Regions from separate parts of the Ensifer sp. ENS07 genome, predicted to be linked through region 2. Evidence: riboswitches for the same ligand, from Rfam matches in the RefSeq annotation. Region 2 holds a riboswitch; the other holds the start of a gene.
The links. Region 2 has a riboswitch for glycine ahead of gcvT (glycine cleavage system aminomethyltransferase GcvT). Riboswitches for the same ligand answer to the same signal wherever they lie in the genome.

Region 1 (7,540 bases), on a different contig from region 2:
CTGGCATGTACGGGCCGCTGCACCGTTCAAGATGCAGCAGCGGGAACCGGGGTCGCCGTAAAGCACATAGGTGCTGATGCGTGCTCCAGACATCTTGTTCCAGATATCGACATACTCAAGTGGTTTGATTCCCACTGCTCTACAAAACTCCGCATCGATCGTGATCGAACCGTGATAGTTCAGCTTTGAACCGGTAACGCGAATTCCGTGCAATTTCGCACTGACATACTTTTCCACAAAGCTCCTCCTTCGGCGCTGAAGTGCTGGACCCTTGAGCCCGAAGGTTCCAGCCTGCCCATTCGTCATTAAGCGCCTCCAGGCGCCTTGGTCGGAGCGAGCGGTACGCTGATCACCGCCCGCTCCTCCTTTTCCCGAACAGCGAACTTGCAGGGACGGTTGCTCGGAAAACAGTTGTCAGATCATCTTTTCAAGCTCGGGCAGGACGTCGAAGAGATCGGCGACCAGACCGTAGTCGGCGACCTGGAAGATAGGCGCCTCTTCGTCCTTGTTGATCGCGACGATAACCTTCGAGTCCTTCATGCCGGCGAGGTGCTGGATGGCACCGGAGATGCCGCAGGCGATGTAGAGATCGGGTGCGACCACCTTGCCGGTCTGGCCGACCTGCCAGTCGTTCGGCGCGTAACCGGCATCAACCGCAGCGCGCGATGCACCAACGGCAGCACCGAGCTTGTCGGCAACCGGCAGGATGACTTCCTGGAACTTTTCCGAAGAGCCGAGCGCACGACCACCGGAGATGATGATCTTGGCAGACGTCAGCTCCGGGCGATCCGCACTCGATTTCGCTTCTGAGACGAAGCGGGACAAATCCGAAAAGACGGCTGCCGTTGAAACGTGTTCAACGGCAGCCGAGTTGGCCCCGACAGGAGTAGCGGGGAAGGAGGCGGTGCGCACTGTAATCACCTTCCAGGCGCCGGTGGCCTGCACCGTCTGGATGGCATTGCCGGCATAGATCGGGCGCTTGAAGGTGTCGGAAGAGACGACCTCGATGATTTCCGAGACCTGGGAAACGTCGAGCAGCGCTGCAACACGTGGCATGACGTTCTTGCCGACCGAGGTCGCGGCGCTCACGATGGTGTCGTAGCTGCCGGCAAGCGAGACGATCAGCGCTGCCAAGGGTTCTGCGAGGTTGTTGGCAAGCGAGGCGTCGTCGGCGACGAGGACCTTGGATACACCTGCAAGCTTCGAAGCCTGCTCGGCGGCAGCCTTGGCGCTGGCGCCGGCGACGAGGATGTGGACGTCGGTCCCAGCTCCACTGGCGATCTTGGAAGCAGCGCTCAGAGCCTTGGCGGTCTGGTCGGAAAGGTGGTTGCTGTCGTGGTCAGCCAGAAGAAGAATGGCCATGATAAAATCTCCCTTTGCTGAACTTAGAGCACGCCGGCTTCGACTTTAAGCTTTTCGACGAGCTCGGCGACCGACTTGACCTTGATGCCGGCCTTGCGGCCCGACGGCTCCTCGGTCTTCAGCACCTTGAGGCGGGCGGCCGTGTCGACGCCGTAGTCGGCCGGCGACTTCTTGTCGAGCGGCTTCTTCTTCGCCTTCATGATGTTCGGCAGTGAGGCGTAGCGCGGCTCGTTCAGGCGCAGGTCGGTGGTGACGACGGCCGGCAGCTTGATGTCGATCGTCTGCAGACCGCCGTCGACTTCTCGTGTGACGGTCGCTTTGCCATCGCCGATCTCGACCTTGGAGGCAAAGGTCCCTTGCGCCCAGCCGAGCAGCGCCGACAGCATCTGGCCGGTCTGGTTCGAATCGTCGTCGATCGCCTGCTTGCCGACGATGATCAGGCCCGGCTGTTCAGCCTCGGCCACGCCCTTGACGATCTTGGCGACAGCGAGCGGCTCGACCTGGTCTTCGGTCTCAACCAGGATGGCGCGGTCGGCACCCATGGCAAGCGCCGTGCGCAGCGTCTCTTCGGCCTTGGCCGGACCAACGGAAACGACGACGACTTCCTCGGCCTTGCCGGCTTCCTTCAGCCGCAGCGCCTCTTCGACCGAGATTTCGTCGAAAGGGTTCATCGACATCTTCACGTTCGCAAGTTCGACGCCCGAACCGTCTGCCTTCACCCGGATCTTGACGTTGTAGTCAACGACCCGCTTCACCGTCACAAGTATTTTCATGGCATTCCTCATTGCTCTGACCGCGGGCGAGAGCCGGCGCGGTCCCGCCCACTTGGATCCACTTACCAAGCTTGCATTTCGAACTAAGGATTATCCTGCGACGCTTGCCTTTCGCCGGGCAACGCAATCGGCCACGAGGCACAGGATCTCGAACATGAGATTTGCGCCGTTCAGTGCGGTGTGGTTGCCGCTATCGAAAGGAGGCGAAACCTCGCACACATCGCCGGCGACGATGTTCAAACCGCGAAGACCACGCAACAGAACCTGTGCGTCGCGCATTGTGAACCCACCCGGCTCCGGCGCACCCGTACCGATGCAATAGGCCGGATCAAGGGAGTCAATGTCGAATGTAAGGTAAGTCGGCCCCTTACCGACCACTTGTCGAATGGTCTCGATGGTCTTGGCCCGACCAAGCTCCTCAAACTCGTCAAAACTGATGAGCCGCATACCGTGCTCGAGATGATAGTCTCTGTCATCGAGCGAAAACCGGGTGCCACGGATGCCAACCGAAACGCTGCGCTTCGGGTCGATCAGGCCTTCTTCTACACAGCGCCTGAGCAGGGTGCCGTGATTGTAGCGATCACCCCAAGCGTCGGAATAGGTGTCTGGGTGCGAATCGAAGTGAATGATTCCAAGCGGTTCGCTGGAACCCAGACCTTTGATGACAGGATATGTCACCCCATGGTCGCCTCCAACGCAAACGGTAGTTGCGCCGCGGCTTGCGATTTGGCCGACATGATGAACAATGCTCTCGACGCTGCGCGAAATATCAATCGGGATTACAGGAACATCCCCAAGGTCCGCCACCGTGCATTGATCAAATGGCGAAGGTCCCCCATCCGAATTGTAGCGCCGTACCAGTCTCGACATTTCGCGCACCTGTGCCGGTCCATGGCGTGCGCCCGCCCGATTGGTTTGGAAGTCGAACGGCACCCCCAACAGGGCAATATCGACTTCTGCGTCCCGCTTAAGCCAAGGCGTCCGGAAGAACGTGGCCGGCTCTGCAAATCGCGGAACAAAAAGAGAATCGACAGGCGAGAAGGTCGATTGAGACATCAAAAACTCCTGAAAAGGTGCAATGGGCAGCCGGCCCTGTGACCGATCACAACATCGCTCAAGGATAGACGCCGAGCTAACTCCTGTCCTTCGGCGAATCTCGATTCAAACTTCGGCGTGGCTCGACGTCTTCAGACCGACACGGTCTGACGGCTTGTCTCACAACTTTGCCTTGACGCGTCCCAGCGCCGCGCCGCCCCACTCATTTGCCGATATTCTTGAATTCGTCGTCGGTAGAGACTGTCGAAGGGGCCGGGAGCCGAAGTTTGCATTGGAAAATGCGCATGTCCATCAAACGATCCCCGCGCTACCAATTTGGAGAACGCCAATTCAAAAAAGGGAACTATGATGAATAAGACTGGGAAACTATCTATCCTCGGGGCGGTTCTTGCTGCTTCCGTGACAGGCGCCTTCCATGCGCGCGCCGCAGACTCATTCGTTTTCGCGACTTTCGGCGGTCTCGAGGCAGAGAAAGTTGCGTGGACCGAACCCTACACCCAAAAGACCGGTGTAAGCATCACCGTAGATCAGCCGATCGATTTCGCAAAGATCAAGGCACAGGTGGAAGCACAGAACGTCTATTGGGACGTTGTCCATGTCGACGGCTACTTCGGTGCGGCCCAGTGCGGAAAGCTGTTCGAGCCACTAACTGCGGCGGTCGATCGCTCAAAGCTCGACGAACGCCTCGACCTCAATCCGTGTGGCATTCCGATCGTCGTAAATGCTGCTGTTCTCGTCTACAGCAAGAACGAGTTTACCGGAGACAAGCCCCAGAGCTGGGCAGATTTCTTCGATACCACGAAGTTCCCGGGCCAGCGTGCAATGATCAATTTTCCGGTCAACGGCGCGCTCGAAGCCGCTCTCCTGGCGGACGGGGTTCCGGCCGACAAGCTCTACCCGCTGGACCTCGATCGTGCGTTCAAGAAGCTGGACACGATCAAGAGTGACATCGTGTTTACACAAAGCTCCACGCAATTGTCAGAGTTACTTGTATCGGAAGCCGTGCCAATGGCAATTGCCTTCAATGGCCGCGCGTACATGGCAGTCAAGGAAGGCGCTCCCTACGAAGCCGTTTGGAATCAGAGCATTTTGCAGACAGATACCCTTGCCGTTGTGAAGGGCTCGAAGAATCGCGACGCTGCTGAAGCCTTCCTGAGTTACGTCGCGCAGCCGGAACAGCAGGCGCGCCTGGTGGAGTTCGTGCCATACGGGGCTGCAACGAAGGACACCAAACTCAACGTCGACCCGCTTCTCAGCTCCTACTTGCCGAACAGCGGGGACAACGCGAAATCGTCCGTCGTGCTTGATGCCAAGTGGGTCGGTGATAACTTCGACGAAATCAATCGTCGTTGGACCGAATGGACAAGCAAATAGTTCAAGCAAATCTGCCCGTGGCCTTCTGGCGACGGGCAGACAGCGCAGAAGCGCATATTTCGAAGGAACATTTTTTCAACCCGTAGCCAAGTCTCGCCTATGAGCCGGACCTTTCACATCAGCTAAATTGGCGGCTTGAAAATTACAGTTCCCTCACAAGCCTATCAGGAGAGAGGGCCGCCTAGACGGCCACGCCGACGGAGCAACCCCCCAGGAAACTCTCAGGCGAAAGGACTGCTAGGCTTTACCATCTGGAGAGAGACACAGTGATTGTGTCCACCGAAGGGGACCTCCACATCGGAGGAGAAGCTCTCAGGTAAAAAGACAGATTGGGGGCTAGGAACTGGCGGAGTTCCGGAACCACTGTCGGAGAAAACATGTCACACATTGCCGTTTTGGGCGCCGGGATTACCGGCGTCGTAACTGCCTATGCGCTGCTGGAACGGGGTCACGAAGTCACCGTGATCGAAAAGAACCGCTATCCCGCGATGGAAACGTCATTCGCCAACGGTGGCCAGCTGTCTGCAAGCAATGCAGAGGTGTGGAATCACTGGTCTACCGTCGCGAAGGGTTTCAAGTGGATGCTGAAGAGCGACGCTCCGCTGCTGCTCAATCCTTCGCCTGGCTGGCACAAGTATTCTTGGATGGCCGAATTCCTAGGGAATATAAGCCAGTATGAGGCCAACACGATAGCAACCGTGAGGCTCGCCATCGAAGCCCGCCGGCGCATGTTCGAGATCGCGAACAAAGAGAACATTGATTTCAATCTCGAAAAACGCGGAATCCTTCATATCTATCATGACCAAAAGAGTTTTGAGCATGCGCTTAAGGTCAATAATCTCTTGTGCAAAGGCGGCCTCGAACGAAGGGCGGTGTCCCCGAGCGAAATCACGTCGATTGAGCCAACATTGGAAGGTGATTTTTTCGGCGGCTTCTTCACACCGTCTGATTCAACGGGTGACATTCATAAATTCACTCGAGGCTTGGCGGACGCCTGCGCTCGGCGCGGCGCCAAATTCCTGTTTGATGCGGATGTGACCGACATCAGCTGCACCGACACAGTAGCAATTGACTTCAAGCCGACCGACCAAGCTAACGGTCAGCTCCAGCGCGTTGTCGCCGACAGCATCGTAGTCTGCGCAGGAGTAGCGAGTCGAAGGTTTGCCGCGATCCTTGGTGACAGGGTCAATATTTATCCCGTTAAGGGATACTCCATCACTGTTCACCTTGATGATGAGGAAAGCCAATCCGGAGCACCATGGACAAGCATACTTGACGATCGGGCCAAAATCGTCACCAGCCGTCTTGGCGTCGACCGATTCCGCGTCGCGGGCACGGCAGAATTCAACGGCATCAACAAAGACATCCGCGCGGACCGTATCAAACCGCTTGTCGATTGGGTCAGAACGTTGTTTCCTCAGATAGTAACGTCTCGAGTTGATCCTTGGGCAGGGCTACGGCCGATGATGCCGAACATGTTGCCTCGTGTCGGCCGCGGCGCGCGTCCCGGCGTCTTCTATAATACAGGCCACGGTCACCTGGGCTGGACTCTCTCGTGCGCAACCGCCGAACTCGTTGCACATGCTGTCGAACACGAGATGTGTGCATAGGCTGAGAATGAGTAGAACCCAGGCCGGATGTCTGCCGCCTGGGTTGTACTGGGCTCACCGCTGTTTCCGTCGTGCGGATATGTGCGGCCGGTGTCGGAATAATAGCGTACGCAATGGACCCCGCCCTTCTTCCATTGCAGCGGTCTCCGGAAGCTCTACATCTGTTTAGTCATTGCCGGTCTGCTGTCGCACAAAGTGGTCAATGCCTGCTTGAGCGCACTCAGTGTCCTGCGCAGGCGTTCCAGAACTTACGCCGATTGCGCCAACCACCTCACCATCGGCAATGACCGGCAAGCCGCCGGCAACGACGAGAAGACGGCCGCCGATCGCGGAATTTATCCCGTAGGCAGGGCTTCCGGGCTGACTTGCGACGCCATAGCTCTCTGTCGTTCGCTTGGCGCCTGCTGCGGTATAAGCCTTGTCTTGCGCAATAACCGTGCTGGTAATCTTTCCCCCGTCCATTCGTTCGAAGGCGATCAATTGTCCGGACTCATCCGTGATGGCAATGCACATAGGCACACCGATCTGCACGGCCCTGGCCTTGGCACCCTCCAACAGCAGATGGGCATCGGCAAGGCTTAGTCGCTTGATTGTCAACATGAGGTGTTCCTTTCAAGAAGGGTGTTGGAGACTTCCGCGCGTAAGAGCCGGCATCTTACCTGTCTGATTAAACAGGACCTTCGCTGGCTTACCTGGCGGTGTCGGTGAGGAGCGCTGCGCGCCTCACATATTCGGATAGACCGGGCCTTCGCCGCCTTGCGGCGGCACCCAGTTGATGTTCTGGTTCGGGTCCTTGATGTCGCAGGTCTTGCAGTGCACGCAGTTCTGGGCGTTGATGACGAAGACTTGCGTGCCGTCCTTCTCCACCCATTCGTAGACCCCGGCCGGACAGTAGCGCGTCGACGGACCGGCATAGACGTCATGCTCGGAGCGTTTCTGCAGCTCCATATCCTTGACCTTGAGATGAACCGGCTGGTCTTCCTCGTGGTTGGTGTTCGACAGGAACACCGACGACAGCCGGTCGAAGGTCAGAACCCCGTCCGGCTTCGGATAGTCGATCTTCTGGTGTTGCGCTGCGGGTTCGAGCGACTGCGCATCGGTCTTTCCGTGCTTCAGCGTGCCGAAGAAGGAGAAGCCGAACAGCTGGTTGGTCCACATGTCGAGACCGCCGAGCCCAACGCCGATCGCCGTGCCGAACTTCGACCACAGCGGCTTGACGTTTCTCACCCGCTTCAGGTCCTGGCCGATGGCGCTGTCACGCCAGCCGCGTTCGATCTCGATCGGCTCGTCATTGGCGCGGCCACTGGCAATCGCCGCTGCCAGCTTCTCGGCGGCGAGAATGCCTGAAAGTACCGCATTGTGGCT
Region 2 (7,540 bases):
GACCTGGCCGCCGTGCTTGTGCACGATTTCGCAGACCTCGCGCACATTCTCCTCGAACACACCGTGCGTCGAAGGATAGGTGATCATGCAGCACGAGAGATTTTCGGCATACTGCTCGGCTTTCGCACGGAAATCTTCCATGTCGATGTCGCCGTTTTCGCTGACCTTGATGACGACCACCTTCATGCCGGCCATCTGGGCCGACGCAGGGTTGGTGCCGTGCGCCGAGGTCGGGATCAGGCAGACGTCGCGATGGGCGTTGCCCTGCGCAAGGTGGTATGCACGGATTGTCAGGAGACCGGCATATTCGCCCTGTGCACCGGAGTTCGGCTGCATGGAGATCGCGTCATAGCCGGTGACGGCGCAGAGCTTCTCCGACAGGTCTTCGATCATGTGCTGGTAGCCAGCCGCCTGATCCTTCGGCACGAAGGGATGGATCTCCGAGAATTCCGGCCAGGTGATCGGCAGCATCTCGGCGGTCGCGTTCAGCTTCATCGTGCACGAGCCGAGCGGGATCATCGCCCGATCGAGCGCCAGGTCGCGGTCCGACAGACGGCGGATGTAGCGCGTCATCTCGCTTTCGGCGCGGTTCATGTGGAAGATCGGGTGCATCAGGTATTCGCTGGTGCGCAGCAGCGGCTGCGGCAGGCGGTAACCCGGCTCGAACTCTTCCACCTTGAAGTCGCCACCGAAGGCGCGCCAGACGGCTTCGAGCGTGACGGGGCGCGAGCGCTCGTCGAGGCTGATGCCGATCTTGGTCTCGCCGATCTTGCGCAGGTTCACTTCCTCGGCGACCGCGGTCTTGAGGATGATGCCCTGCAGCTTGCCGACTTCGACGGTGATCGTGTCGAAAAACACATCGGGCTCGACCGTGTAGCCGAGCTTTTCGAGGCCCATGGCGAGACGAACGGTCTTCTGGTGAACGCTCTGGGCGATCGCCTTGATGCCCTTCGGTCCATGGAAGACGGCGTACATCGAGGCCATGACGGCGAGCAGAACCTGCGCGGTGCAGATGTTCGACGTCGCCTTTTCGCGGCGGATGTGCTGTTCGCGGGTCTGCAGCGACAGGCGATAGGCGCGGTTGCCGCGCGCGTCGACCGAGACGCCGACGAGACGGCCGGGCATCGAGCGCTTGTGTGCATCCTTGACGGCCATATAGGCCGCATGCGGCCCCCCATAGCCGACCGGAACGCCGAAGCGCTGGGTGCAGCCGATGGCGATATCGGCGCCCATTTCGCCAGGCGACTTCAGAAGCGCCAGCGCCAGCGGATCGGCGGCAACGGTCGCGATCGCGCCAGTCTGGTGCAGGCGGGCAATCAGGCCCGTGAAGTCGTTCACATGGCCGTAGGTGCCCGGATACTGGAAGATCGCGCCGAAGACGTCGACCGGATCGAGATCGGTGAAGGGATTGCCGATGACGATCTGCCAGCCGAGCGGCTCGGCGCGGGTCTTCAGAAGCGCGATCGTCTGCGGATGGCAATTTTCGTCGACGAAGAAGGACTTGGCCTTCGACTTCGAAACGCGCTCGGCCATCGCCATCGCTTCAGCGGCTGCGGTCGCTTCATCGAGAAGCGACGCGTTGGCAACGTCGAGGCCAGTCAGGTCGCAGACCATGGTCTGGTAGTTGAGCAGCGCTTCGAGGCGGCCCTGGCTGATTTCCGGCTGGTAGGGCGTATAGGCCGTGTACCAGGCCGGGTTTTCCAGGATGTTGCGCTGGATGACCGGCGGCGTGATCGTGCCGTAGTAGCCTTGGCCGATCAGCGACACGAGCTTCTGGTTGCGGTTGGCCGTTTCGCGCATCTTGTCGAGCGCCTCGCGCTCGGTCATCGGCGCGCCCCAGGCAAGCGGCGTTTTCTGGCGGATCGAAGGCGGCACGGTGTCGTCGATCAGCGCATCGAGCGTCGGGTAACCGACGACCTTCAGCATCTCGTCCATTTCGGCCGGCGACGGGCCGATATGACGCCGATTGGCGAAGTCATACGGCTTGTAGTCCGTAAAGGTGAAATCCTTGGGCATGCTCATCAGGCGACGAGCTCCTTGTAGGCCGCTTCCTCGAGGAGGGCATCGGCATCGCTGGGGTTGGCAAGCTTCAGCTTGAAGAACCAGGCAGCACCCTGCGGGTCGCTGTTGACGAGCGACGGGTCGTCGACGATCGCCTGGTTCACTTCGACGATTTCGCCGTCAAGCGGACAATAGACGTCAGAAGCTGCCTTGACGGATTCGACGGTGGCGGCGCTATCGCCCTTGGCAAAGTTCGAGCCGGTTTCCGGCAGTTCAACGAAGACGAGATCGCCGAGCTGGCCGGCGGCATGCTCGGTGATGCCGACGGTTGCGACACCAGCTTCGATCTTCAGCCACTCGTGTTCCTCAGTGAACTTCAACATGTGCGCTCTCTCCTGATCAGCGTTTGTAGGTTTGTTTGACGAAGGGAAGGGCGGCGACCGCCACCGGCAGGTACTTGCCGCGCACTTCCGCAAAAAGGGTGGTGCCGTTCTCGATATGGCCGGCATCGACATAGCCCATGGCGACCGGGCCATCGACCGAGGGGCCGAAGCCACCCGAGGTCACCTGGCCGACCGGGGTCTTGCCCTCGGCATCGGCAAAGAGGTTAGCGCCGCCGCGAACCGGCGCGCGTCCCTCGGGCTTCAGGCCGACGCGGCGGCGCGAGGCGCCAGCGGCGAACTGGCCGAGGATACGATCGGCACCGGGGAAACCACCTTCGCGGGCGCCACCGGCGCGGCGCGCCTTCTGCAGTGCCCATTCGAGCGCCCCTTCGACCGGGGTCGTGGTGGTGTCGATGTCGTTGCCATAGAGACAAAGACCGGCTTCAAGGCGCAGCGAATCGCGGGCGCCAAGGCCGATCGGCTTCACATCGGGATGTTCGAGCAGGCGCTGGGTAACATCGACGGCGGAGGCAACGGGAATGGAGATCTCGAAACCGTCTTCGCCGGTATAGCCCGAGCGGGAAATGATGCAGGTGACGTCATGCAGGTCGGCTTCGGCGACGTCCATGAAGCGCATGGCGGAGACATCAGCCCAGAGTTCTCCGAGCACGGCTTCGGCGTGCGGGCCCTGAAGCGCGATCAGCGCGCGATCGTCGAGCATCGTCACGTCGCAGGTATCGGAGAGACCGGCCTTCAGGAGCTCGAAGTCGGCGTCCTTGCAGGCAGCGTTGACGACGAGGAAGAGATGGTCGCCGCGGTTGGTGATCATCAGGTCGTCGAGGATGCCGCCTTCGGCATTGGTGAAGAGGCCATAACGCTGGCGGCCCTCGGCAAGGCCGAGCACATCGACCGGCACCAGCTTTTCGAGCGCCAGGGCCGCGTCCTCGATCTTGCCGGACTTCGGCCGAACGATGACCTGGCCCATATGCGATACATCGAAGAGACCGGCAGCAACACGGGTGTGCTGGTGTTCCTTCATCACGCCATCGGGGTACTGCACCGGCATGTCGTAACCGGCAAAGGGTACCATGCGCGCGCCCAGCGAAAGGTGCAGCGCATGCAGCGGCGTCTGTTTCAAATGAGGATTGTTTTCCAAATCCGGCCTCCAGGTCTGGCGCTCCCGCGCCGGCTCACACTTCCGGCGTCAATCGCCGTCGATTCGAGCCCCCTCTGTCCCTTTGCCTGAGATTGTTATCCCTTCGGCGAGCGTAAAAACGCTTCTCTCCAGAGTCCTACCGGCACCTTGCTGGTCCTTTGGCCTGAGAGTTTCCGGGGCGGTTGCTCCTTCGGCACCGGAGCGAACCGGCTTCTCCCAACAAGATCGTCTCCAGATAACGGCGAAGGCCAGAGCTTGGCAAGGGGGCGGTGTCGCGCTGAAACACATTTTTGTCGCATGACCAAAAGACGCAGCCGGGCAGGGTGCGGCAATTCTGCCTTTGCATTCTTCTCCGGTTGAGGATAACCCAAGACAGATACCGGGGATAACCATGACAGGGCGCGACGGAAAATTCGGGATAGCAGTGCGGCTGATCGCCGTCTTTGCGCTCGTTTTCCTGACCTTTGCCCACAAGCCGCTCAGCGCCAAGACGCTCAGCCCGGCCGAAATTTCCGCCTATCAGCTGCCTGACGGAACGATCGCCGAAATCTGCTTCGGCATGGATGGCGTCGACCATGAAAGCGGCAAGGGCCAAGCGATGGCCCCGGTCTGCGAGGCCTGCCGTCTTTCGGGCTCTATCCTGCTGCCGGCTCCGCCAACCGAGAGCGTTCGCGCCGAAACGGGCGCCTGGCAGGTTTCGACAGTTGTCGCTGAATACGCGACGCCCCATCCGCATCTGCGGTTGCTGCCGCCTTCGCGCGGGCCTCCGGCGCGTTCGTAACTCTCCTCTCGCATCCCAATACAATTTGCCGCGTTCAAGCGGCTTGGACCACCGGACACCGGGCAAAGCCCGGCGCGTGGTCAGGAGATTCCGACATGACAAAGACCAGGATCGTTTCGCTTTCGCTCGGCCTTACCCTTGCCGCAAGCGGCATCGCCCACGCCCATGCCACCTTCGAGAAAGACACGGCGCCGGTGGAGACCACCTTCAAGGCGGTGCTGCAGGTTCCGCATGGCTGCGACGGCAAGCCGACGACGGAAGTACAGATCAAGCTGCCGGAAGGCTTCGTTTTCGCCCAACCGCAGCCGAAGCCCGGCTGGGAAATCGAGATCATCAAGGGCGATTACCAGAAGACCTATGACAATCACGGCAAGAAGGTCTCGTCCGGCCCACTGGAGATCCGGTGGAAGGGCGGCAATCTTCCCAACGAATACTACGACACCTTTGTCGTGCGCGGCAAAGTCTCGGGCTTCGACAAGGAGACAGTGCTGGCCTTCCCGACCACACAGCTTTGCGGCACCGAAGGCAAGGTCGTCTGGGACCAGGTGGCTGCCGAGGGCCAGAACGCACATGACCTGAAAAGCCCGGCACCGACCGTAACGGTGACGATGGCCGATGCCGCCGATCCGCACGCCGGCCATGGCGGACATATGGCTGCGGCCGGCGGCTCGGCGAAGGTCGGCGATCTCGATATCTCCGGTGGCTCGGTGAAGGCCATGCTGCCGGGCGCCAAGGTCGGCGGCGGCTTCCTGACGATCAAGAACGGTGGGGCAGGTGAAGACCGGCTCGTTGCTGTCGAGAGCCCTGCGGCCGCGCGTGTCGAGATCCACGAGATGAAGATGGAAAACGACGTGATGCGGATGCGCAAGCTCGACGACGGCGTGGCATTGCCGGCCGGCGAAACGGTGGAGCTCAAGGCCGGCGGCCTGCATCTGATGTTCATGGACGTGAAGACGCCCTTCAAGGAAGGCGATACGGTTCCCGTCACGCTCGTCTTCGAAAAGGCCGGCAAGGTCGATGCGACGTTCCCGGTCGGCTCGGCCAAGGGCGGTGAGGCAGCCGGCGGCCAAAAGCATCATTGACCCGAGAAATCGCGATACCGCCTCAGGCGGCGTCGCTTTCATCCTCCTGGCCGGCGGGTTCATCCTGCCGGCCTTCGTTTTCCTGCTTCTCGGAACCGCCGTCGTCATCGCGCATGAATTCGAGATAGCGGCGCAGGGCTTCGGCTTCCGAGCGCTCCGGCAGACGGCCGTCGGCCGTGGCCAGCATGAAGGAGAGGGGCAGGGCGCCTTTGGTCTTCGGGATCGAGACCGGCGTCAACTTGGGCTCTTCGGTGCGCCGCGCCGAGAGCAACGTGATCGCTTCATCGGTCGGACCGTCGCCACGCACACGTGCAGACGGCTTCAGCGCTTCCGCCGCATAAGCCGCCGTCGTTGCGGATACTGTGACGACCTGTGTCACGTTTTCTCTGCCTTCCCGTTAGCAATCCATTCTTGTCGCTCAGTTTCACCTGAAGGCGGGTAAAAACTGGTGGTTGCATTTTAGGAAAACTCTAACGATGGTCACTGCGAGCGGTGCGAAGCGGGGCGGAACACCACTAATACTTGCGCGATCGCTAAAGTTAAAACACACTCGTTCTAATAGAAACGGGGAGGCTGTCATGACTGAGCGAAGCATGCTGGAATTCAGGGTGCGGGCCCTTTATCTCGCCCGCGATGTCAACGACCTCGACACCATGATGGCGCAACTCGATCCGAACTTCAGCTTCCGCATCGTGGGAAGCGGCAGGCTCGGCACGTTGGCACTGGCCGTCAACACGCCGGAAACAGTGCGCGACAGTTTCTCGACGCTCGTCAAGAACTGGGACCTGAGCGAGATGGAGATGGTCGGCTGCTATGCCGATGGCGATACCGTCATCGTCCACCGCGCCGGCTTTGTTCGCTTCATCCCGTCGCAGACCCGCGAGCGAACCGAAATCATCGACAAGTTCACGTTCCGGGACGATCGGATCGTCGACCTTACGGAGTTCGTCGATACCCTGTTTGTCGCCGAAACGATCGGGCTGCTGAACGAGCCGGCCGTTGCCTAATCCTCCTCGGCGCTCGACAAGATGAGCTTTTGAACCGCCGGCTCCTGGGAGCGAATGGCGTTCATCAACACCGCTAGGCGACCCCGTAGGCTGTGGACCTGGTCGAGCAGTTGCATGGCCACGTCGACGCCGTTGTCATTGACCCCCATGGGGCCCGTCAGATCCTGGATCAGCCGCGCGCGCGCAAGGTCGGCATCCTCGAACAGCCAGCCGGCGTCAGCCTCCTGGGGCATCAGCCAGCGCTGCTCGACCCAGATGCGCAGAACCTTGACCTCGATATCGAGATGTTCGCAAAATTCACGGTCGTTCATAGGTCATCCTCCCATGCCCTTGCGCGGATCTTCCGTCTTGCCGGCGGCCCAGCCTTCGACGAAGGCGGAAAGCGCCGGGTCCGGGGCCTGCGGCAGCACGATCTTCAGGCTGACATAGGCATCGCCATGGCCACCGCCCGGCTTGTGCAGTCCCTTGCCCTTCAGCCGAAGCGTCTTGCCCGTGTTGGTGTGCGGAGCGATCGAAACGTTCACGGCACCATCGATCGTCGGAACGCGGATCTTGCCGCCGAGCACGGCCTCGCTCAGCGATATCGGCACCTCGTAGCGCACGTCGTCACCATCCGTGGCAAAGAGCGGATGCGGGCGGACGCGAATGTCGATCAGCGCGTCGCCAGCCGGTGCGCCGTCGCGACCCGGTTCTCCCTTGCCGCGCAGCCTCAGCGTCTGGCCATCGCGCGTGCCGGGCGGAATGGTCAGGTCGAGCGCAGGTCCGCCGCCGGGCAGGGTGATCTGGGTCTTGGTGCCATTGGCCGCGTCGAGAAATGCGATCTCCATCGAGAAATGGGTATCGCGACCGCGCTGGCGCTGCTGCTGCCCGCCCGCGCGCCGTGAAAAGAAGCTCGAAAAGATATCGTCCGCTTCGGCGAAATCAGAAAAGCCATGCGCGCTTTCGTAACGTGCCCCCGCATCGCCTGATTGGGCATAGTCGCGGTAGTAGTGCCGGGGCGGCGTTTCCGCTCCGGTCTCGTCTATCTCTCCGCGATCGTATTTTCCGCGTTTGTCTTCGTCTCCAAGCAAGGAATAGGCCGCTGAAACCGCCTTGAAGCGGTCCTCCGCGCCCTTGTCTCCCGGATTGAG

Region 1: another riboswitch for glycine. It lies ahead of IB277_RS21145 (D-amino acid dehydrogenase); the one in region 2 lies ahead of gcvT (glycine cleavage system aminomethyltransferase GcvT).

The regions. Positions count from the first base shown of each region.
Region 1 is NZ_JACVBE010000007.1:30,362-37,901, reverse strand. Features, by position in the region: gene panD (aspartate 1-decarboxylase) at 1-306, opposite strand, end outside; gene IB277_RS21165 (electron transfer flavoprotein subunit alpha/FixB family protein) at 415-1,362, opposite strand; gene IB277_RS21160 (electron transfer flavoprotein subunit beta/FixA family protein) at 1,386-2,135, opposite strand; gene IB277_RS21155 (agmatinase) at 2,226-3,191, opposite strand; gene IB277_RS21150 (ABC transporter substrate-binding protein) at 3,537-4,565, shown strand; glycine riboswitch at 4,721-4,812, shown strand; gene IB277_RS21145 (D-amino acid dehydrogenase) at 4,943-6,175, shown strand; gene IB277_RS21140 (heme-binding protein) at 6,341-6,775, opposite strand; gene IB277_RS21135 (electron transfer flavoprotein-ubiquinone oxidoreductase) at 6,899-7,540, opposite strand, start outside.
Region 2 is NZ_JACVBE010000002.1:57,378-64,917, reverse strand. Features, by position in the region: gene gcvP (aminomethyl-transferring glycine dehydrogenase) at 1-2,022, opposite strand, end outside; gene gcvH (glycine cleavage system protein GcvH) at 2,022-2,384, opposite strand; gene gcvT (glycine cleavage system aminomethyltransferase GcvT) at 2,401-3,540, opposite strand; glycine riboswitch at 3,682-3,769, opposite strand; gene IB277_RS07390 (hypothetical protein) at 3,932-4,321, shown strand; gene IB277_RS07385 (copper chaperone PCu(A)C) at 4,417-5,403, shown strand; gene IB277_RS07380 (hypothetical protein) at 5,426-5,782, opposite strand; gene IB277_RS07375 (nuclear transport factor 2 family protein) at 5,982-6,410, shown strand; gene IB277_RS07370 (chaperone modulator CbpM) at 6,407-6,721, opposite strand; gene IB277_RS07365 (DnaJ C-terminal domain-containing protein) at 6,725-7,540, opposite strand, start outside.